DNA from 4 places in the Pseudomonas sediminis genome. Region 1 is predicted to be linked to each of the others. Evidence: riboswitches for the same ligand, from Rfam matches in the RefSeq annotation. Region 1 holds a riboswitch; each other region holds the start of a gene.
What was found. A riboswitch is a leader RNA that binds a small molecule or an ion and turns the genes downstream of it on or off. The one in region 1 is predicted to bind cobalamin.
Positions count from the first base shown of each region.

Region 2: linked by a shared signal. The riboswitch ahead of AAEQ75_RS04480 (energy-coupling factor ABC transporter permease) and the one ahead of AAEQ75_RS08165 (TonB-dependent receptor) in region 1 are both predicted to bind cobalamin.
Region 3: linked by a shared signal. The riboswitch ahead of cobO (cob(I)yrinic acid a,c-diamide adenosyltransferase) and the one ahead of AAEQ75_RS08165 (TonB-dependent receptor) in region 1 are both predicted to bind cobalamin.
Region 4: linked by a shared signal. The riboswitch ahead of AAEQ75_RS05000 (TonB-dependent receptor domain-containing protein) and the one ahead of AAEQ75_RS08165 (TonB-dependent receptor) in region 1 are both predicted to bind cobalamin.

Region 1 is NZ_CP154631.1:1,707,187-1,714,402, reverse strand. It holds gene AAEQ75_RS08175 (cobalt-precorrin-6A reductase) at 1-403, shown strand, start outside; gene AAEQ75_RS08170 ((2Fe-2S) ferredoxin domain-containing protein) at 498-1,196, shown strand; cobalamin riboswitch at 1,288-1,481, shown strand; gene AAEQ75_RS08165 (TonB-dependent receptor) at 1,594-3,705, shown strand; gene AAEQ75_RS08160 (ABC transporter ATP-binding protein) at 3,705-4,472, shown strand; gene AAEQ75_RS08155 (ABC transporter substrate-binding protein) at 4,472-5,428, shown strand; gene AAEQ75_RS08150 (FecCD family ABC transporter permease) at 5,425-6,432, shown strand; gene AAEQ75_RS08145 (sensor histidine kinase) at 6,485-7,216, shown strand, end outside.
Region 2 is NZ_CP154631.1:932,899-940,114, forward strand. It holds gene amn (AMP nucleosidase) at 1-828, opposite strand, end outside; gene AAEQ75_RS04475 (hypothetical protein) at 896-1,624, shown strand; gene AAEQ75_RS04480 (energy-coupling factor ABC transporter permease) at 1,634-2,314, opposite strand; cobalamin riboswitch at 2,367-2,569, opposite strand; gene AAEQ75_RS04485 (PaaI family thioesterase) at 2,622-3,053, opposite strand; gene AAEQ75_RS04490 (acyl-CoA dehydrogenase family protein) at 3,066-4,715, opposite strand; gene AAEQ75_RS04495 (TetR/AcrR family transcriptional regulator) at 4,712-5,353, opposite strand; gene AAEQ75_RS04500 (hybrid sensor histidine kinase/response regulator) at 5,462-7,216, opposite strand, start outside.
Region 3 is NZ_CP154631.1:4,498,987-4,506,202, forward strand. It holds gene AAEQ75_RS21245 (cobyric acid synthase) at 1-555, opposite strand, end outside; gene cobD (threonine-phosphate decarboxylase CobD) at 555-1,565, opposite strand; gene cbiB (adenosylcobinamide-phosphate synthase CbiB) at 1,558-2,466, opposite strand; gene bluB (5,6-dimethylbenzimidazole synthase) at 2,470-3,123, opposite strand; gene AAEQ75_RS21265 (cobyrinate a,c-diamide synthase) at 3,120-4,412, opposite strand; gene cobO (cob(I)yrinic acid a,c-diamide adenosyltransferase) at 4,412-5,023, opposite strand; cobalamin riboswitch at 5,210-5,420, opposite strand; gene AAEQ75_RS21275 (hypothetical protein) at 5,460-5,780, opposite strand; gene AAEQ75_RS21280 (C40 family peptidase) at 5,791-6,315, opposite strand; gene AAEQ75_RS21285 (C40 family peptidase) at 6,443-7,075, opposite strand.
Region 4 is NZ_CP154631.1:1,046,285-1,053,500, reverse strand. It holds gene AAEQ75_RS05030 (phosphatidylglycerophosphatase A family protein) at 1-350, shown strand, start outside; gene AAEQ75_RS05025 (substrate-binding periplasmic protein) at 365-1,093, shown strand; gene AAEQ75_RS05020 (retropepsin-like aspartic protease family protein) at 1,112-1,756, shown strand; gene ribA (GTP cyclohydrolase II) at 1,868-2,488, shown strand; gene AAEQ75_RS05010 (MFS transporter) at 2,485-2,898, shown strand; gene AAEQ75_RS05005 (cobalamin-binding protein) at 2,898-3,692, shown strand; gene AAEQ75_RS05000 (TonB-dependent receptor domain-containing protein) at 3,757-5,643, opposite strand; cobalamin riboswitch at 5,727-5,932, opposite strand; gene dxs (1-deoxy-D-xylulose-5-phosphate synthase) at 6,005-7,216, opposite strand, start outside.

The sequences.
Region 1 (7,216 bases):
CGACTGGCGCGAAGTGGACGGTTGGGATGAGCTGACCCGCGCGCTGGCGCCGTTCGAGCGGCCGTTCTTCACCTCCGGGCGCGAACCACTGACGCACCTGCATGAAATTCCTGAGCACCAGCACTGGACGGTGCGCTGCCTGCAGGCCGAGCCGGCGCCGCCGCGCGCCGAGATCATAGGTGCACGTGGACCGTTCTCGCTGGACGAGGAGCGCGCCCTGTTCGCCCGCCTGCGTTGCGACGTGCTGATCAGCAAGAACAGCGGCAGCGCGTCCACCGAGCCGAAGTTGCAAGTTGCCCGTGAGCTTGGATTGCCGGTGCTGCTGTTGCGTCGCCCGCAGTTGCCGGCGGTAACGCGTGAGTTCGCGGAGTTGGACGCTCTGTACGAGGCGCTGTCCCTGTAGGGCGGGTGAAACCCGCCAACGCCGGTCTGGCGGGGTGCACCCGCCCTACGCTTGCCGTTGCGCTGCTAGACTGCCGGCCCTTTTGGAGACTGTCATGAGCCAAGCCCCTTACGCGCGCATCCTGTTCATCGGCCCCGGCCTGGGGCGTGGTGCATCGTCCGAGCGTCTGCAACAGCGTATCGAAACGCTGCTGGGTGAAGCGCATCTGCATGACACGGAACAGGACGGCTTCTGGCAGGCCATCATCGAGGCGCCACGCCCGTTGCTGGTGGTCGATCTGGAGCCACGCGCCGATGCCGCGCACCGCGACTGGCTGCGCGAGTGCATCGCCGAACGCGGTAACGGGAGCGAGGTATTCGTGGTTTGCAGCGCCATGGAAGATGCCTGGCTCGATGGCCTGGGCGCGTTGCTCGAACGCCGTGAAGCGCATATCCCCTGCAGCGACGTGCCAGGCGTGCCGGAACACCACGCCTGGTCGCAGATTCCCCCGCATGCGCAGCGCCTGCTGCTGTGCAACGGCCCGCGCTGCACGCGCAAGGGCGCGCTGGGCCTGTGGAAAACCTTGCGCCAGCGGCTCAAGGCCGCCGGCAAGCTGGAGTGCGAGGGCGGCGTGCATATCACCCGCAGCCAGTGCCAGTTTCCCTGTGACCTGGGGCCGACCGCGAGCCTTTATCCACAGGGCGAGTGGTACGGCATCAAGGACGAGGCGGCGGTGATCCGTCTGGTCGACGAGCGCCTGGTGGCGGGTAGGGCGTTGCCGGAGTTGCGTATCGATGAGCAGGGCGGCAACTAGTCGCCATGGTGGACAAGCTGCGCGTTGTCCACTCTACGCCTGAGTCCAACTCCCAATTGCCCGCGCCTTGACTTGAGCGGGTGTGGGTGGTCATATCCGCCCCGCTTCAGGTGTCTCACGCCGCCGCGCGTGAGGTGAAACGGGAAGTCGGTTGAAGTCCGACGCTGCCCCCGCAACGGTAAGCGAGCGACCGCATCGATACGCCACTGTGCGCCCCGCGCATGGGAAGGCGATGCGTTCATGACCCTCGCGAGCCCGGAGACCGGCCTGGAGTCGTTTGTGTCTGGCAACCCGCGGTGGGCGGGCGTTGACTCCAGTAAGGCGCCGCCGTGCCCCTGTCTGCTGTTGCGCATTTCCATCGGATTGCCGTGCCTTTTCTCTTTGCGATGGAAGCAATATGGCGCGCTATCCCCTGTTCCAAACCTGTGCATCGTTCGCGTTGCTATTGGCTGCTTCGGCCATGGCCAGCGCCTCTCCAGTCGATCTGCCTGACGTCACCGTCCAGGCGCACGCTGCCGAGGAAGGCGAGAGCGATCTGCATACACCTACTACGTCCGGCTCGCGCCTGGAGCTGTCGGCGCTGCAAACGCCGGCCAGCACCACCAGCCTCAGCGGCGCCGAAGTGCGTGGGCGCAACAATCTGACGGTGCAGGACGCCGTGACCCGCATGCCGGGCATCAGCAGCATCGGCACCCCAGGTAATGGCGGCACTGCGCTGTCGGCGCGCGGCTTCACTGGCCATTCGGCGACCATGCAGCTGTACGATGGCACCCGCCAGTACGTCGGCGCCGGCACCGTGACCTTCCCGGTGGATACCTGGTCGGTGGAGCGCATCGACGTGCTGCGCGGCCCGGCGTCGGTGCTCTATGGCGAAGGTGCAACCGGCGCGGTGATCAACGTGGTGCCGAAGAAGCCCTTCGCGGGTGACATCCGTAACCACCTGCGCCTCGGCTATGGCAGCGATGACCGCCGCCAGGCCGCGTTGGACAGCGGCGGCTCGCTGAGCGAAGCCCTGAGCTACCGCTTCAACCTCAACCAGCAGGCCAGCAATGGCTGGGTCGACCGCGGTGATTCCGAGAGCCTGGCGCTGAGCGCCGCGCTGCGCTGGGATGCCAGCGACGACCTGAGCTTCACCCTGTCCCACGACCACGGCGACCAGAGCCCCGAGCGCTACTTCGGCACCCCGCTGGTGGCTGGCAAGTACCGCGAGCGCATTCGTGATCGCAACTACAACGTCGCCAATGCCGACATTCGCTACAACGACCAGATTACCCGGCTGACCACCGACTGGCGCATCAACGATGCGTTGAGTGCCAGCAACCAGCTCTACTACATCAAGACCCAGCGCTACTGGCGCAACGCCGAGACCTACCGTTGGCAACCGGACGACCTGATCAACCGCAGCAGCTTCTACGAGATCAAGCACACCCAGGAACAGGTCGGCGACCGCCAGAGTTTCACCCTGGATCACAGTCTGTTCGGCCTCGACAGCCGCACCGTGGTGGGCGTGGATTACAACCGCATCCACTTCGCCCGCCAGCACGATTTCGACAGCAGCTTCAGCGACACTGTCCCGCCTGCCGGCTCCGGTGGCGGTCAGTACCAGAGCAATGATCCACGCGGTTATGCCCCACGCGAGCGCAACCTGGCGCGGCAGTTCTCGCTGTTCGCCGAGAACCGCACCCAGCTGACCGAGCGCCTGTCGCTGGTCACTGGAGTACGGCGTGATCAGGTGCATATCCAGCGTGACGATCTGCTCAGCGATAGCAGCGTCGACCGCAGCTTGAGTGGCGGCAACTGGCGCGCCGGCCTGGTCTTCGCCCTGACGCCCGACCTCTCGCTGTACGGCCAGTACGCCACCAGTACCGAAGGGGTGAACAACCTGCTGACCCTCAGCCCGAGCCAGCAGCAGTTCGACCTGAGCGAAGCCAGGCAGAGCGAAATCGGCCTCAAGCAGCTGTTCTGGAATGGCCAGGGCGAATGGACGCTGGCCGCCTACCACATCGTCAAGAAGAAGCTGCTCAGCCGCGAAACCCCGGCTTCGCCCACCGAGCAGATCGGTCAGCAGTCCTCTGACGGCCTGGAAGCCACGCTGGAGCTGGCCCTGGGTCGCGGCTGGCAGGTGTCGGCCAACGCCGCATTCGTGCGCGCCGAATACGACGACTTCGTCGAAGGCGCTGGCGACCGCAGCGGCAATCGGCCGAGCAACGTGCCGCGGCGCACCGCCAACCTCTGGCTGAACAAGGCGCTCGGCAGTGGGGTGGATATTGGCATGGGCGCGCGTTACGTCGACGCCCGCTACGCCGATGCGGCCAACCAGATCGAGGTGCCCGGCTACACCCTGGTCGACGCCACTCTCGCCTGGCAGGCGCTGCCGGACGTGCGCCTGGGCCTGGAGCTGAACAACCTGTTCGACCGCCAGTACACCACTACCGCCAGCAGTGCTGGCGAGCAATGGTACCTGGGCGCGCCGCGTTCGTTGTTCGTCACTGCGGACTACAGCTTCTGATGCCGCGCCTGCGCATTCGCGAGCTGGCCTGGTCGCCCGACGGCCAGCGTCCGCTGCTCGACGGCATCGACCTGGAGGTCGGCGACGGCGAGCTGCTGGGGCTGATTGGCCCCAATGGCAGCGGCAAGACCAGCCTGCTGCGCTGCGCCTACCGCTTCCAGCGGCCCAGTGCCGGTAGCGTCGAACTGGACGGCGAGGCGCTGTGGCAGCGCTCGCCGCGCTGGAGTGCGCAGCGTGTGGCGGTGGTGCTGCAGGAGTTTCCCCAGGACTTCGGCCTGCGTGTGGAGGAGGTGGCGGCCATGGGTCGCACGCCGCACAAGGGCCTGTTCGATGGCGACGATGCCGAGGATCGCCGTCTGATCGACGAGGCGCTGACACGCGTTGGCCTCGGTGGCCTGGCGCAACAGCCGTTCGCGCGACTGTCCGGTGGCGAGAAACAACGCGCGCTGTTGGCCCGCGCCTTGGTACAGCAGCCGCAGTTGTTGATCCTCGACGAGCCGACCAACCACCTTGACCCGCGTTACCAGCTGGAACTGCTGCGGCAGATCAAGGCGCTGGGCCTGGCGACCCTGGCCAGCTTCCACGACCTCAACCTGGCGGCGGCCTTCTGCGACCGCCTCTGTGTGCTGGATGAGGGCCGCCTGGTGGCCGCCGGTCCACCCGCCGAGGTGCTGAGCGCCGAGCTGCTGCAGCAGGTGTTCGGCGTGCAGGCGTTGGTCGATACCCATCCACTGGCGGGTTATCCGCGCATTACCTGGATCGTTTGATGAAGCGTTTACGCACGGTTGCATCTGTAGGAGCGTTTTTGCTGGCGTTGGCCAGCCCCGCCTGGGCCGTCACCGTCACCAGTTGCGACCGCCAGGTGAGCATCGAGCAGCCACCGCAGCGGGCGGTCAGCCACGACATCACCCTGACCGCCATGCTCCTGGCCTTGGGCCTGAAAGAACGCATGGTCGGCTATAGCGGCGTCAGCGGCTGGAAGACGCCGACCCCCGAGCTGCAAGCCGATCTGGATGATCTGCCCGAGCTGGCGGCGCGCTATCCGTCGCTGGAGAACCTGCTCGATGCTGGCGCTGACTTCTTCTTCGCCGGCTGGAACTACGGCATGCGCATCGGCGGCGAGGTCACCCCGGCCAGCCTGGAGCGCTTCGGCATTCCGGTGTACGAACTCAGCGAGTCCTGCGCGCACGTCACGCCCGGCCGCGTCGCCAGCCTCGACGATGTTTACAACGACCTGCGCAACCTCGGCCGCATCTTCGCCGTCGAGGCGCGTGCCGATGACCTGGTGCACGGCATGCAGGCGCGTGTGGCGGCAGTCGACGCGCGCCTGGGCCAGCAGCCTACACGGCCGCGGGTGTTCGTCTACGACAGCGGTGAAGACGTGCCTTTCAGCGCCGGGCGCCTGGGCATGCCGCAACCGCTGATCGAGGCGGCCGGCGGGCGCAACGTGATGGACGGGGTGGCGGCCAACTGGATGAAGGTTGGCTGGGAGTCGGTGGTCGAGCAGGACCCGGAGCTGATCCTGATCGTCGATTACGGCGAGCGCACGGCGGCGCAGAAGCGCGATTTCCTCCTGCAACATCCGGCGCTGCAAGGCGTGACGGCGATCCGCGAAGAACGCTTCGTGGTGCTGTCCTACCTGGCCGTCACGCCGAGCCTGGAGAACGCGACGGCCATCGAGACCCTGGAGGCGGCGCTGCACCCCGAGGTCTTCGCCCAGTGAGTCGATTTCGTCTGTTGCTGCTCGGTTTGGGTGTACTGCTGGCGCTGTCCTGCGCGGTCTCGTTGGGTTTCGGCGCGGCGCAGGTGCCGCTCGAGCGGGTGCTGGCGATCCTCGGCCAGCACCTGTTCGGCATCGTGCCCGATGCAGCGGTGAGCCTTGGCCAGGACAGTATCGTCTGGCAACTGCGCGCACCGCGGGTGCTGCTTGGCGCGCTGGTGGGCGCCGGGCTGGCGCTGGTGGGCACGGCGCTGCAGGCGGTGACGCGCAACCCGCTGGCCGATCCGCACCTGCTCGGGGTCAGTTCCGGCGCAGCCTTCGGCGCGGTGCTCGTGGTGCTCTACCTGGGCGAATTCGCCGGCCTGCTCAGCCTGCCGCTGGCGGCCTTCGCCGGTGCGCTGGCGAGCATGCTGCTGGTGCTGGCTATCGCCAGTCGCAGTGGGCGGCTGGAGAGTGATCGCCTGCTGTTGGCCGGAGTGGCGGTGTCGTTCGTGATGATGGCGGCGAGCAATCTGCTGCTGTACCTGGGCAACCCACACGCGGCCAGCTCGGTGCTGTTCTGGATGCTCGGCGGCCTCGGTCTGGCGCGCTGGGAGCTGCTCTGGTTGCCAGCGCTGTGCCTGGCGTTGGCGTTGGCTGTACTGCTCGGCCTGGGCCGCGCGCTGAACGCGCTGATGGCCGGCGAGCAGAGTGCGGTGAGCCTGGGCCTGGAACCGCGCCGCGTGCGCCTTTTGGTGTTCGTGGTGGCCTCATTGCTCACCGGCGTGCTGGTGTCGCTGTCCGGCGCCATTGGTTTCGTCGGCCTGATGCTGCCGCACGTGGCGCGTTTTCTGGTCGGCGCCGAGCATCGCCGCGTGCTGCCGGTGGCGGCGCTGCTCGGAGCACTGTTCCTTGTCTGGGTCGATGTCGCCGCGCGTACCTGGCTGGCGCCGCAGGATCTGCCCATCGGCATCGTCACCGCTGCCATCGGCGGAGTGTTTTTCCTGGCGATGCTGCAGCGCCGTTAGTGCTGGCCCGATGCAGTAAGATGCAGCTCGTCTTCTATCAGTCGAGCCGCCCATGCCCTTGCCGCAGCGCCCCCGCTATCGCTACCGCGTCCTGCTCACCGTTCTGGTGATTGCCGCCGGCTTGCTGGTGAGCCTGTGGCTGGGCGGTCGTTATGCCGAGCAGCGGGCCTGGGACGAGCGCAGCGTCGAGGCGCGCGGGCAGTTGCAGCTTTATGCCCAATCCATTCGCACCCTGGTCGAACGTTTCAGCTCGGTGCCCGAGGTGCTGGCGTTGGACAGTGACATCCGCAGCCTGCTGCGCGCGCCACATGATCGCCAGTTACGGCTGGCCCTGAACCAGCGCCTGGAGCGCCTCAACGCCGCCGCTGGCTCCACCGTTCTGTATCTGCTCGATGCCCAGGGCGAAACCCTGGTGGCCAGCAACTGGCGTGACTGGAGCAGCTTCGTCGGCAACAACTACGCCTTCCGCCCGTACTTCCAGAACGCCGTGCGTGATGGCGGTGCGCGCTACTTCGCGGTGGGTGTGACCACCGGTATTCCCGGCTACTTCCTTTCCCATGTGGTGCGCGATGACAAGGGCGAGCTGCTCGGCGTGCTGGTGGTCAAGCTGGAGCTGGAAGACCTGCAGCGCGAATGGGTCGGCCAGCCGGGCGTGCTGCTGGTCGCCGACAGCTATCAGGTGGTGATCCTCAGCAACAAGCCGATCTGGCGCTTCCGCGCCTTGCAGCCACTCGACGAACAGGCGCGTGCCGAGCTCGTTGAGGTGCGCCGCTATGCCGAGCAG
Region 2 (7,216 bases), 770 kb from region 1:
GATGATTGCCTGCATCTCGCCTTCGGCCATGCCACGCTCGATCACCACGTTGCCCGGCAGCACCATGCGGGTGAAGCGCGAGTCGCCCACCAGCATGTCCAGACCGTGGCGGATGAACTGGTCGACGTAACGGTGATAGTTGGTCAGCAGGATCCACGGTTGCACATGGCGCCAGTCACTGCCGGTGTAGTGCTGGATGCGCTTGAGCGAGAAGTCGGTGCGTGCCGCGTCGAACAGCGCCAGCGGCAGCGGGTCGATGTTCTCCCAGTCGTACAGGCCGTCGGCAGTGCCGTCGGTGGCGGCGGACAGGTCGGTGCTGGGGAATACGCGCGCCAGCTCGGCGGCGGTCACGCCACTGCCGGCCAGTTCATCGCCACCCTCGACCACATACGGGTAAGGAATGTTCTGCTGGCTGCGGCCGACTTCCACACGCAGGGTGAAATCGTTCATCAGCGGGCGCAGCTGCTCCAACAGGTATTTGCGAAAGGCCGCCGGCTGGGTCACGGTGATGGCGTAGGTGCCCGGCACCTGCACCTTGGCGTAGGCGCGTACGGTGGTCGGCACCTCGCCCTGGCACAGGTAGGTCAGGCGCAATTCGGGATAGCGGAACAGGCAGTGCTCGCTGGCATCCGGGCGGATGCGCTCCTTGAGGTAACGCTTGAGCGCGTGGCTCAGGGCACCGGTGGCCTCCTGGTGCAGGGCGGCAAGGCGGTCGACTGCTTCTTCGGGGGTATGGGCAATGATGAAATCATCTGAGCAGGCTTTCACTGTGCATCTTCCTGACTGAACGTACGCGCCTATCTTGCCTGCATACGGTGACGAAAACATAGCTCGACAGACCTCACATCGCGTTGCCAACGACTAGGCTTGGAGCAATTGCCCAGAGGTCATCTTCATGCGTCGTGCAATCGTTATGCTGTTGGTCGTGGCCTTATGCTCAAGTACTCAAGCCGGTGAACTCGATGGCCACTACCGGGCCACCCTCGACGGCCAGTCGAGCGAGCTGATCTTGCGTCAGAACGACACCGTGGTGGAAGGCGAGTACGTGGAGAACCAGCATCTGCGCCTGATCGTCAAAGGCCGTTACGACGGCAAACTGCTACGTGCCGAGATCAGTGAACCACAGACCGGTCTCCTGCTGGCCAACATGAACGCCACCTATGCCAACGCCATGCTCAACACCAGCATTGCGGCGCGCAATCCCCGCAACGGCGAGGTGCTGGAACGCCAGGCATTGTTCCAGCGCGAAGCCGCAACAACGGCGGCGACGCCTTCCGCCGCAGGCACTCAGGATTCGGCACTGGTCGGCACCTGGGTACACGAAAAGATCATCAACAGCGGCGGTGCCAACTTCGCTTCGTTCAACACCCTGATGACCCTTCAACTGAATGCCGACGGTAGCGTCACCCAGTGGAGTCGCTCGGTCGGCGGCGGCAGCGACTGGAGCTACGACAGCCCCGGCGAGATGCAGTACAGCGGCCAATGGCGCAGCCAAGGCGGCATGCTGATGGTGCGCCTGGCAGGCGCCGCCGATTATCAACCCGCCGCCTACTACCGCTTCAGCGACCAGTACCTGGTCACCGAGAGCAATACCGGCAAGATGATCTGGCAGCGCCGCCGCTAAGCGACTGGGTCAGGCCGTCTGGTGCAAACGCACGTTGAACAGCGGCCCCTGGCTGAAGCGCGACAGCGCCTTGGCACCAGCCAGCACACCCAGGTCGATCAGCGGTTCGACCAAGATCACGCTCATGTAGGCCAGACCGAAACTGCCCACGGCCGCCAGGTTCTCGCTGGAGAAGCCGTGACCGTAGAAGGCCCAGAACGCAACCCAGGCGACGATGCCGCCCTGATAGGCAGTCGACAGCGCCAGCGCCTGCTTGTAGGAAAGATCGACGTAGGCGGTGCCGGGCGCAACGATGCGCTTGGCCAGCAAGCTGATGCCCCACAACGGGATCAACAGCGTGGTGACGTTCATGCCGTACTGCGGCAGGTCGAACTGAGCGAATAGCAGCCCCTGCAGCAGCAAACCAGCCGCCAGACCGATGGCTGCTGCACCGGCACCGAACAGCAACAACAGGGTCGAACCGAGGATCAGATGCACCTCGGAAACACCCACCGGGTGATGCGGGAATACTTCGAAGAAGCAGAACACCAGGGCGGTGGTCAGCAGGCTGCGCAGCGCCAGGGCGGCGGCACCGCCGTTGCTGCGGACGCTGTCCAGGGCGAGTTTGGCGGTCAGGCCGAAAGCGGTGACGGCCGTTGCGTAGCTGAGCAGGATCTTGGCGCCTTCGACGACACCGGGTTCGATATGCATGCGAGTTCCTTTGCCGCGCCCACCGCGCGACGATTCGGATAGAGGGTGGGCGGAACGCCCGTTGTCGATGGCAGGTCTCCTGGCTCACGGCTTGGCACTCCGCCCGCCTTCCCGACCGAAGTCAGTGGCATGAGGGCATCGTTCGCCGCTTACAGTTGCGGGGGCAGCCAGGGCATTGGCGAGATTCGCCGCACCCTGTTCCCTTTTCATCCGCGTCACGTACGTGCACGCAGAACCATCAGCGGCAAGATTACTCGCCTGCCCGGCTAAAAAACAGCGTGCCAGACAATCCGCTCTCAGCCCTCGTTCAGACCGGCAACGTCACCACCGCCATGGTCACCGAAGCCTTGCTATACAGGCGTTTCTGGCCGTTTTCCTCGCTGAACACCTCGGCCTCGACCACCGTGGCCTGGCGCCCGGCCTTGAGCACATCGGCGCGGCAGAACAGGCGTGCACTGCGCGCCGGACGCAGCAGGTTGACCTTGAGCTCCAGGGTCAGCACCGTCTGCCCCTCGGCCACCAGCGTCGCGGCGGCAGCACCGGCCGCATGATCGGCCAGAGTGGTCTGTACACCAGCGTGGATGAAACCGTTCTGCTGCAGGTGGCGTGGCAGGATGTTCAGCTCCGCCTCGACCCAACCTGGGCCGCAGTCGGTAGCTCGAATGCCCAGGTCGTTGATGAAGTTGGCATCGGCGAAGCCTCGCTCGACCAACTCGCGATAACGCGGATGTGCTTGCATGCGGGCCTCCGGTCAGGCCAGGTGCGGCGTGCTACGCGCCAGCAACGCCTCGACATCGACACCTCGCGGCAGAGTGCCATAGACCCGGCCACGGCCTTCCAGCCGGCTGGCGATAAAGGCATCGGAGACGGTGGCGTTGCCCGCCTCCAGCAGCAGCTTGGCCTGCAGCGCCACGGCCATGTCTTCGGTGAGCTGGCGCGCGCGGTACTGGATATCGGCGGTATCGGCAAAATCGGCTTTCAGACGCTGAATATGTGCCTTCAGACGGGCATCGCCATGGCCATCGCCCAGCTCGGCGAACAACGCATCGAGTACGCCGGGCTCCTTGGACAATGCGCGCAGCACGTCCAGGCATTGCACGTTGCCGGAGCCTTCCCAGATCGAGTTGACCGGCGCTTCGCGGTACAGACGCGGCAGGATGGTTTCCTCGACGTAACCGGCGCCCCCCATGCACTCGCTGGCCTCGTAGATCATTTCCGGCGCGCGCTTGCAGATCCAGTACTTGCCCACGGCTGTGACCAGACGAGCGAATTTGTCTTCCTGCGCGTCATGCTGGTGGTCGAGCGCGCGGCCCATGCGCATGCACAGCGCCAGCGCAGCTTCGCTCTCCAGCGCCAGGTCGGCCAGCACGTTCTGCATCAACGGCTGGTCGGCGAGCAGCTTGCCGCCCACCTGACGATGCGCGCAGTGGTGAGCGGCCTGGGTCAGCGCCTGGCGCATCAGACTGCTGGAGCCGACCATGCAATCGAAGCGGGTCATGGCCACCATCTCGATGATGGTCGGCACGCCGCGCCCTTCCTCACCGAGCATCCAGGCGAAGGCGCCGCGATACTCCACCTCGCTGGAAGCGTTGGCCCAGTTACCCAGTTTGTTCTTCAGGCGCTGGATGTAAAACGCGTTGCGTGAGCCGTCCGGGCGATGACGCGGCAGCAGGAAACACGACAGGCCCTTGTCGGTGTAAGCCAGGGTAAGGAAGGCGTCGCACATCGGCGCCGAGCAGAACCATTTATGGCCAACCAGCTCGTAGCCCTGCCCCGGCCCACCGAGGCCGATGGGATAGGCGCGGGTGGTGTTGGCGCGCACGTCGGTGCCGCCCTGCTTCTCGGTCATGGCCATGCCGATGGTGACGCCGGTCTTCTGCTCCATCGGCAGGTTGCGCGGGTCGTACTCGGTGGCGAGGATCTTCGGCAGCCATTGCTCGGCCACGTTGGGCTGCAGGCGAATGGCGGGCACCGCGGCAAAGGTCATTGTCAGCGGGCAGCCACTGGCCGCTTCGGCCTGGCTGTGCATATAGGTCAGTCCGGCGCGGGCGACATGGGCGCCGGCGCGCGGGTCGGTCCAGGGCAGCGACGGCAGACCGTGCTCGACCGCCGTGCGCATCAGCTCGTGGTAGGCCGGGTGAAACTCCACCAGATCGATACGATTACCGTAGCGGTCATGACTCTTGAACACTGGCTTGTTCTCGTTGGCGAGAAAGCCGGCCTGCATCAGCGCTCCACCGGCAAGCGCACCATAGGCGCTCAGGCGCTCGTCTGCCCAGGCGCCGTCATAACGACGAGTCCATTCCTGCAATGGCAGATCGAGGCGATAGAGGTTGGCGCCATCCAGGCTCGGCACCTGGTTGAACACCTCGTGGGTTTCGGCATGCAGGCTGGGTCTCATCGCGTGGGCTCCTCGGCGCCGACGGCGCGCAGGCAAAAGGTGGCAAGACTGGCGCTGACCTGCGCCAGCTCCAGGGTGGGTTGACCGGCTTCGCGCGCGGCGCGAGCAGGTGGCGACAGAGGGCCGACCAGCGCTTCGGCAATCGCGCCGACCAGGCAGGCCGCCATCAGGCCGATCTGCTCGACGCGAAATTCACCGGCCCCGGCGCCCTCCTCCAACAGATCGATGAACAGTTCGGCGTAGGCTTCGCGGTAGAGCAGGCGCTGCTCATCGACCTCCGGATCGACCGGTTCGGCGATCAGCGCAAAAGCCATGCGGCGGCTGTGCCAGGCGCGGGCGGCGAACTGCTCAAGACCGATGCGCAAGCGCTCACTGGCGCTGCCCGGCCCGCGCAGGGCGGCGGCCAGGGCATCCACCTCACGCTGACTGGCAGCGGCGAAGACCTCGGCGGCCAGTTCACCCTTGCTACGAAAGTGGCGGTACAGACTGCCCGTGGCGATACCGACATCATCGGCCAGCGCCTGCATGGTCAGGGCGGCGAAACCGCCCTCTGCCACTCGCAGCAAGGCGCAGTCGAGGATGCGCTGGCGCTGCGCCTGATCGCGGTCGAGTCGAGCTTCGGTGATGCGATAAGCCATGGTCTGAACCCTGATTCACTTGCATGCAGTGAATCAGGATTCAGACCATGGCTAAAGGGACGATCCGGCCAAATCCGCGGCCTATCCCAAGAATGAGGCTGCGGGGTGTCAGAGCGGAGCAGCGCCGCCGGAAACCGTGGCTGGACGGCACAGCACCCAGTCGTGCAGCAGCACGCGCAGCTCCTCGAACTTCACCGGTTTGGCCAGGTAATCGCTCATCCCTGCGGCCAGGCAGCGTTCGCGGTCACCGCTGTGGCTATGGGCGGTGATCGCCAGCACCGGCAGTTCGGTGCACCCCGGCAGGGCACGCAGTGCGCGGCAAGTGGCGAAGCCATCCATCACCGGCATCTGGCAATCCAGCAGCACGGCATCGACGCTTTCATTGCGTAGCAGCTCCAGCGCTTCGGCACCGTTGTCGGCGGTTCGCACACGGTAGCCCAGCTTGAGCAGCATGCCGCGGGTCACCAACTGGTTGATCGCATTGTCCTCGACGATCAGCACCGTGCACTGCTGCGCCTGGCGCTGCACCGTGCCGCTCTGCGCACGCGGCGGACGCACGATCGGCGCCGCCTGCTGCTGCGGCAACGTCAGCGGCACGTTGAGACGAAAACGGCTGCCGAATCCGGGCTGCGACTCATGACTGAGGCTGCCACCGAGCAGGTCGACCAGTTGCCGGCAGATCGCCAGGCCAATGCCCAGGCCGCCATATTTGCGGGTCATGGACCCGTCGAGCTGATGGAAGCGCTGATACAGATCGCCCTCATGAGCGAAGCCAATACCGCTGTCGCAGACCAGCACGCTCAGCGGCAGGTTGCCACCCACACTATCGGCACGGCCGACCTGCAGGGTCACACCGCCCTCGCTGGTGAACTTGATGGCGTTATCCAGCAGATAGCCCAGCGCCTGCGCCAGCTTGGCGGCGTCCCCCTCCAGGGTATCGGGCAGGTTGTCGTCCAGTTCCAGGGCGAAGGTCAGCCCCTTGTCCTCAGCGCGCGGCGCGTACTGGGCACGCAGACCATCGAACAGCCCGCGCAGGCTGAACGTCTCGCGCCGCGGATAGAGCTTGCCGGCCTGTAGTTCGGTGAGGGCGAGGATATCGTTGACCATGCGCATCATATCGCGTGCGGAGGTCGCGGCGGTCTTCTGGTACTGCTCCAGCTCGATGTCCATCTTCACCGTCTGCATCAGCTCCAGCGAGCCGATCACGCCATTCATCGGCGTGCGCAGTTCGTGGGTGACGGTGGCGAGGAACTCGTCCTTGAAGCGGTTGCTGTCGGCCAACTCCTGGTTCAACGCTTCGAGCTTGCGTCCGGCTTCCTGGAGGATGCGCGTGCGCTCTTCCTTCATCGCGTTGATGCGATCAGCCAGAGCCAGCGACAGCAGGCCCACTTCAAGCGCCGAGCCGATCTGGCTGGCATACATGGTGAGAAACACGTTGGGCAGGTAGCCAAGCACCATCAGCGTGTTGACGATGCCGCCGATGAGAAAGGCGGTCCAGGCGAAGATGAAGTACCGCGCCACGCGCATACCGCGCAGCCAGGCGAGGATACCGGCGGCGAAGATAACCACGGTGAACAGCAGGGCCAGGTAGGTGGCCAGACGCAATGCCGTGGCATAACTGATGCTCAGCGCCAGGATCATCACCCCTGCGCCGCAGGCCATAAGCAGCAGCAACAGGCGATCGACCCAGGGGCTGTGTTCGCCTGTGTGCAGGAAGCTGCGAGCGAACTGGCAGCCGAACAAGGCGGCCGATCCAATCAGAAATGGCGTCGCGGCATTGGCCCACCAGGGGTTGTTGGGCCAGAAATACTCGATGCCAGCACCGTTGACCGAGACCTGATACAGGCCGAACGAGGCGATATA
Region 3 (7,216 bases), 1.8 Mb from region 1:
CTCGCTCGGGCTGAGCAGCTCCAGGGTGCCGACCAGATGGGCGAACACGCCGCCCTTATCGATATCGGCGATCAGGATTACCGGGCAATCGACTGCCTCGGCAAAGCCCATGTTGGCGATGTCACCGGCACGCAGGTTGATCTCGGCCGGCGAGCCAGCGCCCTCGACCAACACCAGTTGATGACGCTGCAGCAACCGGGCATGGGACTCCAACACCGCCGCCATCGCCACCGGCTTGTAGCCGTGATAGGTCAGCGCCTGCATATTGCCGATGGCCCGGCCGTGGATGATCACCTGGGCGCCCATGTCGCTGTTGGGTTTGAGCAGCACCGGGTTCATGTCGGTATGTGGCTGCAGCCCGGCCGCCTGCGCCTGCACTGCCTGCGCGCGGCCGATCTCGCCGCCGTCGGCAGTCACGGCGGAATTGAGTGCCATGTTCTGTGGCTTGAACGGCGCCACGGAAATGCCCTGGCGCCGCGCCCATCGGCACAGGGCCGTCACCAGCGTGCTCTTGCCGGCATCGGAGGTGGTGCCCTGCACCATCAAGGTGGCCATCAGGGCGTTTCCTCGAGACTGGCCAGGATCGGCGCGCACTCCAGCAGCCCCTGCTCCAGCCGCAGCCAGCCAGCCTCATCCGCCGGCAGGCCGAAACGCAGACTATCCAGCTCGGCGAACAACCGCACCAGGATGCCGCGCCGCGCCAGCAGCTCCATGCAAGGCACCGCCCGACGAGTACAGCAGAACTGGAACAACGACGAGCCACCGGTCACCGGCATGCCGCAATCACGCAGCAGCGCCGCCAGACGCTCGCCATCGGCCAGCAGGCGTTCACGCTGGCGGCGCTGCCCCTCGCCATCGACCAGCAGGCTGAGCGCCACACTGCGCGCGGGGCCGCTCACGGCCCAAGGGCCGAGCAGCGTTTCAAGCTCATCCAGTAAGACCTTTGCGGCCAGGACAAAGCCCAGACGCAGGCCGGCCAGGCCGAAAAACTTGCCGAACGAGCGCAGCACGATCAGCCCCGGCATGTCGCTGTAGGCAGCAAGGCTGTGCTCCGGCGTGCAGTCGATGAAGGCCTCGTCGACCACCAGCCAGCCACCTCGCTCGGCCAGCTCATCGTGCCAGTCGAGCAGGCGCGCCGGCTCGATCAGTCGGCCGGTCGGATTGTTCGGGTTGACCACCAGCAGCACATCCAACTGCGGCAAGGCGCGATGCACCGAACCCTCGCTGAGTTTGGTGACGCGATGGCCTTCGCGACACCAGGCAGCGGCATGCTCGGCGTAAGTGGGTGCGATGATGCCGACGCTGGCGTTACGACGCAGACGCGGCAAGGCCTGGATCGCCGCCTGCGAGCCGGCTACCGGCAGCAGGCTGACGGCGCCGTAATAATCGCGCGCGGCCTGCTCCAGGCCGTCATCCGCCTCAGGCAGGCGTGCCCAGGCAGACCCCGGTACAGCAGGCAGATCCCAGCCGTAGGGCGCAACCCCGGTGGACAGGTCCAGCCAATCCTCCAGTGGGATGCCATAGCGCTGCGCAGCGCCGCGCAGTCGACCTCCATGCTCAAGCAACCCAGACCTCCCATAGGATCAGGCATAGCAACCATAAGCCAACGCCCGCGACGACTCGATTCATCGCCCGCTCGATGTCCCGCGCACGCGGCGCCGGGCCTTCGCCCAACTGCGGGCGCTCATGCCGCTCGCCGTGATACTCCGCCGCCCCGCCCAGACTCACGCCCAGACTGCCTGCGCCAGACGCCATCACCGGGCCAGCATTGGGACTGTCCCACAGCGGCGCCTGCTTGCGCCAGCACCTAAGCGCCAGGGCGGCGTGCCCAAGCAGTGCGTAGGTCAGCGCCACCAGGCGCGCCGGCAGATAATTGAGTACGTCATCGATTTTCGCGGCCGCCCAGCCAAAACGCTCGAAACGCTCGTTGCGGTAGCCCCACATGGCATCGAGGGTATTGCTCAGGCGGTACAGCACCACACCCGGTGCGCCCGCAACGATGAACCAGAACAAAGCGGCGAACACCGCATCGGAGCCGTTCTCCAGCACCGATTCGGTGCCGGCGCGGGCCACACCCGTGGCGTCGAGTTCGGCGGTGTTGCGACTGACCATCCAGCCGACGCGCTCGCGTGCCAGCGCCAGGTCGCCCAGGCGCAACGCCTGCGCCACCGGTTGCGCATGCTCGTACAGGCTGCGCAGGCCGAGGGCGAAGTACAGGGCGAAGATTTCCACGGCCCAGCCCAGACCACTGACCTGCACCAGCAGCCAGGTGAACAAGGTCAGCGGCAGCACCGCCAGGCACCAGGCGGTGACGCCATGACTGCGCCAGCCGCCGCCAGCCGGGTTGAAACGCTGCTCCAGGCGCTCGGCCAGGCGACCGAAGGCCACCAGCGGGTGCGCGCGTCGGGGCTCACCCAGTACGGCGTCCAGCGCCACGCCGGCACAGGTGATCAGCGCCAGGCTCATCGTTCAGTCACCCCGGACTCCCCATCGATTCTCGAACAGCAGCTCGCTCAGCGGCCGTGGCGTGGCCCAGCCCTCTTCCACCAGCATCGGTTTCTCATAGAAGGCGTGCACTGGCCCCAGGCACAGCAACGCCACCGGTTTGCTGCCAGCCGGCATGCCCAGCAGCTCGGCCAGCGCCTTGGGGTCGAACAGCGACACCCAGCCCACGCCCAGCCCTTCGGCTCGTGCAGCCAGCCACAGATTCTGAATGGCGCAGGCCACCGAGGCCATATCCATTTCCGGCAAGGTGCGCCGCCCGAAGATATGCGCCTCGCGTCCCTCCATCAGCGCCACGGCCAGCAGCTCGGCGCAATCGCGAATACCTTCGACTTTGAGCCGCATGAATTCATCCGAACGCTCGCCCAAAGCTTCGGCGGTACGCACACGCTCGGCCTCCACCAGCGCATGAGCCGCCTCACGCAATTGCGGATCGCGAATGCGCAGGAAGCGCCACGGCTGCATCAGGCCGACGCTGGGGGCGTGGTGCGCCGCCTCGAGCAGGCGCGCCAGCACCTCAGGCGGCACCTCGCCGCCGGCAAAATGGCGCATGTCGCGACGCTCGGCGATGGCGCGGTATACCGCGGCACGCTCCTGCGCGCTAAAGGCATGGTCGGTCACGGACGCAACAGCGCGGCGGCTGCCTCCGCGTTGGAGGGCAGGTAGAAATGGATATAGCTGGCCGTTAGTCGCCCCAAACGATATACCGACTCAGCCACCGGCTTGCCGTTCGGGCAGCGGCCACGCACCAGGGGCTGCAAGGGGCTTTCCAGACGCGAGTGATGGTAGCTGTGGCCACGTAGCTCGCCTTCGGGCAACGTCACTTCCTGCAGGGCCAACGCGGTCAGCCGCGGCTGCAAGGCCGCGCTGCCGCTGAGCAGGCCGAGCATGCGCCCGCTGGCACCTTGCTTGTCGCGCAGCTCATCGAGCAGATAGAGCATGCCGCCACATTCGGCCAGCAGCGGCTTGCCGGACTGGTGATGGGCGCGAATCGCGTCAGCCATGGCCTGATTGCTCTCCAGCTCGGAGAGGTACAACTCGGGGTAACCACCAGGCAGGTACAGACTGTCGACGTCGGGCAAGGCGCTATCGACCAGTGGCGAGAAGTAGCGCAATTCGGCGCCTAGCGCCTGCAGCAGGTCGAGATTGGCCTGATAAAGGAAGGCGAACGCGGCATCACGCGCCACGCCGATGCGCACGCCATTCAGCAATGGCGCAGGTTCATCGAACTGCGGCGCGGCGAAGCTCACCGCTGGCGGCAGGTCGACGTTGGCGCTGGCGGCCAGGGCATCGGCGGCGGCGTCCAGGCGCGCATCCAGATCGGCCAACTCGCCCGCCTGCACCAGCCCCAGATGGCGGCTGGGCAATTCCACCGCGGCACTGCGCGGCAAGGCGCCGAACCAGTGGATGCTGGGCGGCAGGGCATCGCGCAGGATATCGCCATGGCGCGTGCTGGCGACGCGGTTGCCGAGCACCCCGGCAAAGGGCAGATCCGGCTGGAAGGTAGCCAGACCGTGGGCCAGCGCACCGAAGGTCTGCGCCATGGCCGCACCGTCGATAACCCCAAGCACCGGCACGCCGAAATGACGCGCCAGGTCGGCCGCCGACGGCTTACCGTCGAACAACCCCATCACCCCTTCGATCAGGATCAGATCAGCCTCGCCAGCGGCCCGCCACAGCAGGCGGCGGCTTTCCGCCTCGCCGACCATGGCCAGGTCGAGCTGATACACCGGTGCGCCACTGGCACGAGCATGGATCATCGGGTCGAGAAAGTCGGGCCCACATTTGAACACCCGCACCCGCCGTCCCTGGCGCGTATGCAAACGCGCCAGGGCAGCAGTCACGGTAGTCTTGCCCTGGCCGGAAGCCGGGGCGGCAATCAACAGCGCCGGACAGTGACGTGCTTCCATCAGAATTCGATGCCCTTCTGCGCCTTTACCCCGGATTTAAACGCATGCTTGACCAGGCTCATCTCGGTGACCGTGTCGGCCGCCTCGATCATCCCCGGCAAGGCGCCACGTCCGGTCACCACCACATGCTGCAGCAGCGGCCGAGCCTCGATATCGGCCAGCACTGCGTCTAGTTCGAGATAACCGTGCTTGAGTGCGATGTTCAGCTCGTCCAGCACCACCAGGCCGACGGTTTCGTCACTGAGCAGACGCCGGGCGACCACCCAGGCTTCCTGCGCCTTGGCGATGTCGCGCTGACGATCCTGGGTTTCCCAAGTGAAGCCTTCACCCATCACGTGATAGCTGACTTCCTCGGGGAAACGGCGGAAGAAGGTTTCTTCACCGGTGCTGGCCGCCCCCTTGATGAACTGCACCACACCGACCTTGAGGCCATGACCGAGCGCACGCGCGACCATACCGAAGGCACTGCTGCTCTTGCCCTTGCCATTGCCGCTGTGCACCAGCAACAAACCGTATTCGTCCTGGGCCTGGGCAATCTTCTCGTCGATCAGGGCTTTCTTGCGCTGCATGCGCGCCTTGTGGCGGGCATCGCGATCGGTGGACTCGCTCATGCTGTGCTCCTGTACATCAGGCACCCGCGTCGGCTGTCGGTAAACAGTACGAGCAACGATGGGGAGCAGATCGCGATGGTCCGCGCGTCCTCACCCTGGTGCCAATGGCTGGTCAGGCGAGCGGAAGACAGGAAGCACAACATCCCGGAAAAACCGGAGCGTCGGCCGGACAACGCCCTCCGCGATGCCGTGAAAATGCGACAGGCCGGTCTCCGGGCTTGTGAGCGAACCCAAAGGTTCGGCACCGCGCCTTCCCGTGCAAATACACAGTGGCCTTGAGCGGTGTTTGACTCACCTACCGTTGCGGGGGCAGCGCCGGCATTCGGACCGGCTTCCCTGTTTCACCCCATGGCTACCATTCACGGCAACTCGGGGCACCTGAAGCAAGGCGCGCAGGGTAGAGGCTGGCAGCCCTGCGCGTCAACGTCGAGACCGCTCAATGCCTGGGGGTGAAGCCCGGCGGCTTGCTGGCCAGCCATTCGACGAAGGTGCGCAGGCGCTCATCACCCAGCAGCGCGTCACGGCTGTTGTAGGTCAGCGCCAGCTCCTTTTCGCTGAACAGCCGGTGAATCTGGTTGTGGCAGGCGCGGCAGACCCAAAGCGTAGCCGTGATGCGCTCATGACGAGCGAAGCGCTTCTGCACGTAGGTCTTGTCGTGCAGTGCCCTGGGAATCAAATGATGACGCGTCAACGCAACGGGCCGCGCGCACAGCTCGCACACCTCGGGCTGAGGCGGTAGGCGAATGGGATCGACCATGGACAGTAATTCAGGGATTACGCGCGAGCTCTGGCGTGATGACGCGCTTGGCATCGAGATAGACGCCCTGCCAATAACCGCTGGTGAGGCTGTCCAGGCGCACCGTACCGCCGGTAGAGGGGGCATGCACGAAGCGGCCGTCGCCGACATAGATGCCGGCATGGCTGACGGCGCGTCCGCCATTGGTGGCAAAGAACACCAGGTCACCACTTTTCAGGGCATCGCGACGGACATCTGGGGTGCGCATCGCACTCAGCTCACGCGTCGAACGCGGCAGACTGATACCGGCAGCATCGCGATAAACGTAGCCAATCAGGCCACTGCAGTCGAAACCGCCTTCCGGGGTATTACCACCATAACGATAGGGCGTACCAACCAGGCCGAGGGCGCGGAACAGCACATCTTCGGCACCACCCTGATAGGACGAAGCAGAGACTGGAGGACTATAGATAGGCTGGGGAGAGGGAGCGCGACTACTGCAAGCACTCAGCAGCAGAGCGAGAGCGATGAGGGCAACACGGGTCGTGACGGGCATAAGCGAGGCGATCCTGAGCCTGAATGCGCTCTACTCTGCAGCTTGCAGACAAACGGCGCAACCCTCAGCACCTGCTCAAGGCTGACAAGACAGCCCTTGAACAGATTCTGCAGTTACGCCGTATGCATCAGTTATGACGCTTGGCAGCGACCTGATCTTCAACCGGAGCCAGGGCAAGGACGCGCTTGGCCTGCAGATAGCTGCGGTTCCAGTAGCTGTCGTCCAGACTGTCGATGCGCACACCACCACTGCGACTACTGCTGGAGTGGATGAACTGATCATCACCCAGGTAGATGCCGGCATGACTGACGCGACCACGACCACGATCATTGAACAGGATCAGATCACCCGGTTCCAGATCGGCGCGCGCCACCTTCGGCGCATCGAGGTTGATCAGCTCACGCGTGGAACGCGGCAGTTCCAGGCCGACTTCCTCGCGGAACAGGTAGCCGACAAAACCGCTGCAATCGAAACCAGACTGTACCGAGCTACCGCCGTAGCGATAACGGGTACCGATCAGCGAACGCCCGAGATCGAGCAGGCTGTCGGCCAGTTGCGGCATTTCATAGGGTTGATCGTCGATCAGCGCGTTGATCTCATCATCGGCAGGTTCATCCTGCTCGATCATCAGGCGAGTCACAGGTTCGACTGCTGCATCGCTGATCGGTTGCTGCGGCTGCGTCTGCGGCGCATGGCCGGCACAGGCAGCGAGAAAGACTGTAAGTGCAATAGGCACGAGGGGTGCGAAGCGTTTTAGCATGGGCACGACCGTGTCGAGTGAATTTAACAAGTCCGCGACTATGCCCTCTACCAAGCCCATTTGCAAATTCTATCGACAGAATTGTGACTCAGTGGTCTCGCCATTTCATCTAAAGCGCCCAACCATCTGCATGGTCGGGCG
Region 4 (7,216 bases), 660 kb from region 1:
GCTACTGGCTGCTGCTCGGGGTCACCATGCTGTTCGGCTTCTGGTTGTGCGGCAAGGTCGCCGACGACCTGCGCGTGCACGACCATGAAGGCATCGTCTGGGACGAGATGGTCGGCATGTGGATCACCCTCTGGCTGGTGCCCGAGGGTTGGGTCTGGTTGCTGCTAGGCTTTCTCATGTTTCGTTTGTTCGACATCGTCAAGCCCTGGCCCATTCACTGGGTTGACCGGCATGTGCATGGCGGAGTCGGCATCATGCTCGATGACGTGATCGCCGGGGTATTCGCCTGGCTGGCCATGCAGGGGCTGGTGTGGGGTTGGGATCGTTATGCAGCGCTGTTGGGCTTTTAGAGAGGCAAGCAAAGATGGCTGCGAGGCTGTTGGCATTGCTGCTGGGCATGAGCGTAATCCTGGCGGCGCATGCCGAACTGCAGCCGCCGGACGAGATTCAGGTGGCCAGCGAAGTCTGGGAAGGGCACACCAATGCCGACGGCACGGGCATGGCCTGGGATATCCTGCGTGAGGTGTTCGAGCCGGTCGGGGGGCGCTTGCATGTGCAGAGCGTGCCTTACACCCGTGCGGTAGGTCTGGTGCAGCGTGGCAGTGCCGATGCCTGGGTGGGTTCCTACCGCGATGAAATAGATGAAGGTGTGCTGTATCCGCGCTGGCATTACGACGGCGAGCGCGTCAGTGCACTCGGTCTGCGCGGCAAGCCGGCCCCCACGCTGGAGTCGCTCGGTGAGCTGCATCTGGTCTGGAAGCGCGGCTACGAATACCAGCGCTATCTGCCGAATGTGCGGCATTACCGGGAAGTTCGGCAGCATAGCGATATTCTTGGCATGCTTGATCAGGGGCATGCCGATTTCCATATCGACTCCCATTTGGAACTCGAGCTGCTGCTGGCGAATGTTGCGCGACGCGGCCGCTATCAGTTGGTCGAGCTGACCTGGTTGCCGCTTTACATCGGTTTTGCCGATAACGTCAGAGGGCGCGCCCTGGCCGAGCTGTTCGATCAGCGCATGGCGCTGCTGGTCAAGGCCGGGACGTTACGGCCAATCTTCGCGCGCTGGCAGCAGCCTTATCCCTTCGATTGAGCCGGGAGGCCGTCCTACATGCAGTTTCGTCACTGTCTCGCCGCGTTGGCGCTGTTGGGGTCGAGTGTTGTCTGCGCTGCTTCTCAGGTTCAGGTGGTTGGGCTGTTCCCCGGGGCCGCAGTGGTCAATGTCGATGGCCAGCGCAAGCTGGTGCGGGTCGGCCAGACCGGTCCGGGCGGGGTAGAGGTGGTCAGCGTCGACAAGCAGGGGGCGGTGCTGCGTGTCGAGGGTGTCGAGCGCGCCTATCCACTGAGTCGGGAATACAGTGCCGGTTTTGCCGAGCCGGTGAGAAAACGCCTGAGTATCGCCAAGGGTATTGGTGGCCACTATTGGGTCGCCGGGTCGGTCAACGGCCAGACGGTGCAGTTTCTAGTGGATACCGGTGCCACCTCGGTGGCTCTCAATGACGCGCATGCCCGGCGCCTAGGTATCGATTATCGAGTCAGTGGCCGGCCTCTACAGGTCAACACCGCCAGTGGTGTCGCTCGTGGCTGGCGCGTGATGCTTGACCGGGTCAAGGTCGGCGATCTCGAGGTGCTCGGCGTCGAGGCAGTGGTGCTGGAGGGGAATGCACCGCATGAAGCCCTGCTGGGTATGAGCTTCCTCGGTCGGGTGGGCTGGCGCGAAGAACAAGGCATGCTGGTGCTCGAATCCAAGCTTTGAGGTTGCCATTGACCGTTTCGATACTGATGATCGGCAATTCTGACTGACCCGCCAGCGGGGGCTGCTGATACAATGCCGGCCCTGTTTCGTACTCATTGCTAGGAGTATCCGGTGTCCGTCGTGTTTGTCGCCGCCTCCCAACTGCCCACGCCCTTCGGTGTGTTCACCATGCATGGTTTCCTCGATGAGGTTACCGGCAAGGAACATGTCGCCCTGACCTTCGGCAATGTTGCCGACGGTGCACCGGTGCTCGGGCGTCTGCATTCCGAATGCCTGACCGGCGACGCCCTGTTCAGCCTGCGTTGCGATTGTGGTGCCCAACTGCAGGCTGCGCTGCAGGCCATCGCCAACGAAGGTCGCGGCGTGCTGCTGTATCTGCGTCAGGAGGGCCGGGGCATTGGTCTGCTGAACAAGATCCGCGCCTATGAGCTGCAGGACGGTGGGGCCGATACCGTGGAAGCCAACGAGCGCCTGGGTTTCGGCGCTGACCAGCGTGACTACGCCATCTGCCTGCCGATGCTCGAGCACCTAGGCATTCACAGCCTCAAGCTGATGACCAATAACCCGCGCAAGGTCAAAGCGCTGGGTGACATGGGTATCGCCGTGGACCACCGTGTGCCGTTGCAGATTGCACACAACCCCTACAACAAGCGCTACCTCGCCACCAAGGCCGGTAAGCTCGGTCATATGCTGGGCAACCAGCATCAGGGTGAGACCGAGGAGCGCCTGTGACCCGAGGCCAGGTAAAGCGGCGTCTTGCGCTGGCCTGGTGGCGTCAACTGGGCGTGGCGCTGGCGCCCTTGTTCATGTTCAACCTGCTGTTCGGCGGTGGCGGTCACACGGTCATGAGCATGCCGATGTTCATTGCCGGCCTGGCCTCGATGTTCGTCAGCCTGCCGCTGTTTTCCGCTTACAAACGTGCCCTGATCGCGACCGAGAAGGTCCTCGACAGCGACGCCGAGCCTGCCGCCTGGCTGGAGCTGGATCGTGTTCGTTTGCGCGCCTTGCTTGGCGCGGCGCTGCCTGCGTGGATCGCCGCGTTGGCAGTCCTTGCTGGCCTCGAGGCGATCCCGCTGGTTCTGCTGGCGCTGTCGTCCATCGTGCTGCACAGCCTCTACCGCATACCCCGCCAGTTGGGTTGATGCGCACGCTGCTGCTCGCGCTTTGCCTGCTGGCGTTGCCGCTGTCAGCTGCCGAACGGGTAATCAGCCTGGCACCCTCGCTCAGTGAAATCATGCTCGACCTGGATGCTGCTGAACTGCTGGTCGGCGTGCTCGAAGGCGATGAGCGTCCCGCCGCGCTGGCGCACCTGCCCACTGTTGGTCGTTATGGTCAGCTGGAATTCGAGCGACTGTTGCAGCTGGCGCCGGATCTGATCCTGATCGCACCCGGTAGCGTGCCGCCGGCGCAACAAGCGCAGTTGCAGCGTTTCGGTATCGACCTGTTGATCGTCGAGCCGCAGCGCCTTGACCAACTCGGTGAGGCCTTCGTGCGCATTGGCGAGCGAGTGGGCCGGGCGGAGCAGGGCGAGCGGCTGGCGGCCGAGTTTCGCGCCGAGCTGCACGCGCTGCGCCAGCGCTACCAGCGGGAGCAGCCCCTGACGGTGTTCTATCAGGTCTGGCACCAACCGCTGTACACCATCGGTGGCGAACAACTGATCGGCGATGCGCTGCAGGTGTGTGGCGCGCGCAATCTGTTCGAGGACCTGCCGCAGCCGGCGCCGCAGATCAGCGTCGAGGCGGTACTGGCGCGTGATCCCGATGTGATTCTTGGTGGCAGCAATGCCGAGCTGAGCGCCTGGCAGGCCTGGTCGCAATTGCACGCGGTGCGCCACCGCCAGGTTTGGGCTGTGCCGGACAAGGGCCTGGAACGACCCAGCTGGCAGATGCTCGGGGCCATCGAACAGTTATGTGAGCGGATGGCGGGGGCGCGGTAGCCCTCTCAGGCGGTGCGCACGGTGCATCCTACAGCGGTGGTAGGGTGCGCCGTGCGCACCAAGATCAGAGTTGCGGCGTCCAGGTCAGTGAGAGCAGGGCGCTGCGGCCTTCTTCGCGGTAGCCGTAATAGCTAACGTTGCTGAAGAACGGATCGTTTGGTCGGCTATACAGGGCTTGGGAGTAGTCTTTGTCCAAAAGGTTGTCGACCTTGATTTGCCACAGCAGCTCATCGCTCATCTGCCAGCTCGCGCGTGCGCCCAGCAGGCCGTAGCCGGCGATCTTGCGGTTGTTGGCGGCATCGTCGTAACGGCCGGAGAAGGCCTGCCAGGTCATGCCGGCGGCGATCGCGCCGAACTGACGATCTAGGTCCAGGCTCAGGCTGCGCTTCGTTCGGCGCGGCAGAATGTGGCCGCTGTCGCGGTCACGCGGGTCTAGCAGACTGGCGCCGAGGGTCGCCTGCCAGCCCAGCAGTTCGCGTTCGATGCTCAGTTCCAGGCCCTGCAGGCGCGCTTTGCTGACGTTCATTGGGGTGCTAAAGAACGTCACCGGGTCGCTGACCACTGTGATCAGATCCTCGACCTCGGTACGGTAGGCTGACAGGCTCCACCGGGTATCCAGGTGATCGCCACGCAGTTGTGCCTCGTAGGTTTTCGAACGTTCCGGGGCGAGATCCGGGTTGCCGCCGTAGAACGGAATGGTCGGGAAGTAGAGGTCGTTGAAAGTGGGCGCATGGAAACCCTCACTGTAGCTCAGCACCAGATCCAGATGCTCGGCCAGGTCCAGCGTCAGCGCTGCGCTCCAACTGTCCTCGCTGCCGAACTGCTGGTTGTCGTCGTGGCGCAGGCCCAGTTCGGTGGCGAAGCCGTTGCCACGATAGCGGTGTTGGACGAAAGCAGCCCGGTTCCAGCGTTTGCTGCGGCTGAAGTCGCTGTCGCTGCCAAGGCGGTCTTCGTACCAATCGAGGCCGAGCAGCAACTGGTGAGCGTCGCCGAGTCGCAGGGTGTTGATCCAGCCGGCGCTGTCGCGGTACGTGTTGTAGACATAGTTGTTGTCGGCATTCAGCGGGTCGCGGTTCTCGCTCTTATCCTCGCTATGGCCGAGTTCCAGACGGCTGCTCCAGTCGTCGGCGAGTTGTGCTTCGAGATGGCCGGCGATGCTGGAGACGCTGAAGCGTTCGCTGGGGTTGCCCGGATCGAAACTGAACAGGTCGTCGTACTCGCTCTCGCCACGTTGCTCGAGCAGGCTCAGGCCGCCCTTTAGGCGGTCGTTGAAGCGATGCTCCAGGCTCAGGTTGAAGGCCTTGCGGCGCAGGCCGTCGTGATCGTTGTCGTAACCGCGGCCGTCCTGGGAACGGTCGAAGCCGGCGCGTTCGACCAGGCTGGCGCCGAGGTCGAAGCGGGTGCGCTGGTCGCCGCCGGCCAGACCCAGGCTGCGCTCGAAGGTCTTCTGACTGCCAGCGGCCAGGCGCAGGCGCGGCTGCAGGCCATCCTCGCCGCGCCGAGTGAATATCTGGATCACACCGCCAATGGCGTCGGAACCGTAAAGCGCCGAGCGGGCGCCGCGCGCGACCTCGATACGATCAATCTGCTCGGGGCTGAGAAACTCCAGACGGGCTAGGCCGCTGGCGGCGGCATTCAGGCGTACGCCATCGACCAACACCAAGGTCTGGTTGGCGTTGGCACCACGTAGGAACAGGCTGGTGAGGCTGCCGCGACCGCCGCTTTGTACGATAGACACACCGGGCACGCGGCTGAGTAGGTCGGGCACGCTACTGACCTGCAGACGTTCGATGTCGTCCCGCTCGAACACCGTGGTCGCCGCGGTAGCCTGCGCTTGCGGTTCGGCCAGGCGCCCGGAGGTGACGACCAGCGGCTCGGCCACGTAGGGCTCGGCGGCCAGCGAGAGACCTGGCATGACGGCGATGGCCAGAGCCAGACGGGACAGTTTCATTCTCTTTCCTCAGCGGTCGGCAGACGGTCGAGGAGGGCAGGCGCAAGCGCAGGACGGCGCTTGACCGTGCTGCCCTCCGCAACACCGGTCGCACCGCCTTGGCCGGTCTCCGGGCTCTCGACCCATGTCCGCCTTCTCAGGCAGGGCCCAGCGGCTGTTGGACGTGGCGCACGCTCAGCGGGTGCAGTCGATTACCGTTGCGGGGGCAGCGTCGGCATTGCTCGTGATGAGCGCACCGACTTCCCGTTTAACACTGCTTGCGCAGCGCACCCTGGCGGAACATGAATGGCGCGCACCTTAGTGCGCACGCATATGAATCACAAGCAAGCGCCGCTCATTCAGCGATGAGCGGGCTTCATGCTCAGGCCTGCAGCAGGCTCAGGCGTTGACGCACCGCGCGTTCGATGCCGGCTTCGTCGAGACCGCACTCGGCGAGCATCTGGCTGGGCTTGGCGTGCTCGACGTAGTAGTCGGGCAGGCCCAGGTGCAGCATCGGCAGCTGGATGTTCTCGGCGGCGAAGAATTCGCTGACCGCACTACCGGCGCCGCCCATGATGCTGTTTTCTTCGATGGTCACCAGCAGCGCGTGGCTGCCTGCCAGTTCGCGCAGCAGGGCTTCGTCCAGGGGTTTGACGAAGCGCATGTCGACCACCGTGGCATCCAGGGTTTCACCGACGCGCAGGGCTTCGGCCAGTTGCACGCCGAAGGCCAGCAGGGCGACGCCCTTGCCCTGGCGGCGTACCACCGCCTTGCCAATTTCCAGCGGCTCCAGACCAGCATCCAGCGCTGCATTGGGTCCGGTGCCGCGCGGGTAGCGCACCGCCGCCGGGCCGTCGAACAGGTGGCCGGTGCTGAGCATGCGGCGCATCTCGTTCTCGTTGCTTGGCGTCATCACCAGCATGCCGGGGATGCAGCGCAGGTAGGACAGGTCGAAGCTGCCGGCGTGGGTCGGGCCGTCCTCGCCGACCAGGCCGGCGCGGTCGATGGCGAACAGCACGTCGAGATGCTGCACGGCCACGTCGTGAATCAGTTGGTCATAGGCGCGCTGGAGGAAGGTGGAGTAGATCGCCACCACCGGCTTGGCACCTTCGCAGGCCATGCCGGCGGCGAGGGTGACGGCGTGCTGCTCGGCAATGGCGACGTCGAAGTAGCGCTCGGGGAAGCGCTCGCTGAAGGCCACCAGATCCGAGCCTTCCTTCATCGCCGGGGTAATGCCAACCAGGCGGTTGTCGGCTGCGGCCATGTCGCACAGCCACTGGCCGAACACGTTGGAGTATTTCGGGCCGCTGGGTTTCTTGGGCGCGGCGACCGGAGTCACCGGTTCCAGCTTGGTGATGGCGTGGTAGCCGATGGGATCAAGCTCGGCCGGGGCGAAGCCCTTGCCCTTCTTGGTCACCACATGCAGGAACTGCGGGCCGTCGAGGTCGCGCATGTTGCGTAGTGTGGTCACCAGGGTGGGCAGGTCGTGGCCGTCGATCGGGCCGACGTAGTTCCAGCCCAATTCTTCGAACAGGGTGCCGGGCACCAGCATGCCCTTGGCGTGTTCCTCGACCTTGCGCGCGATTTCCCAGGC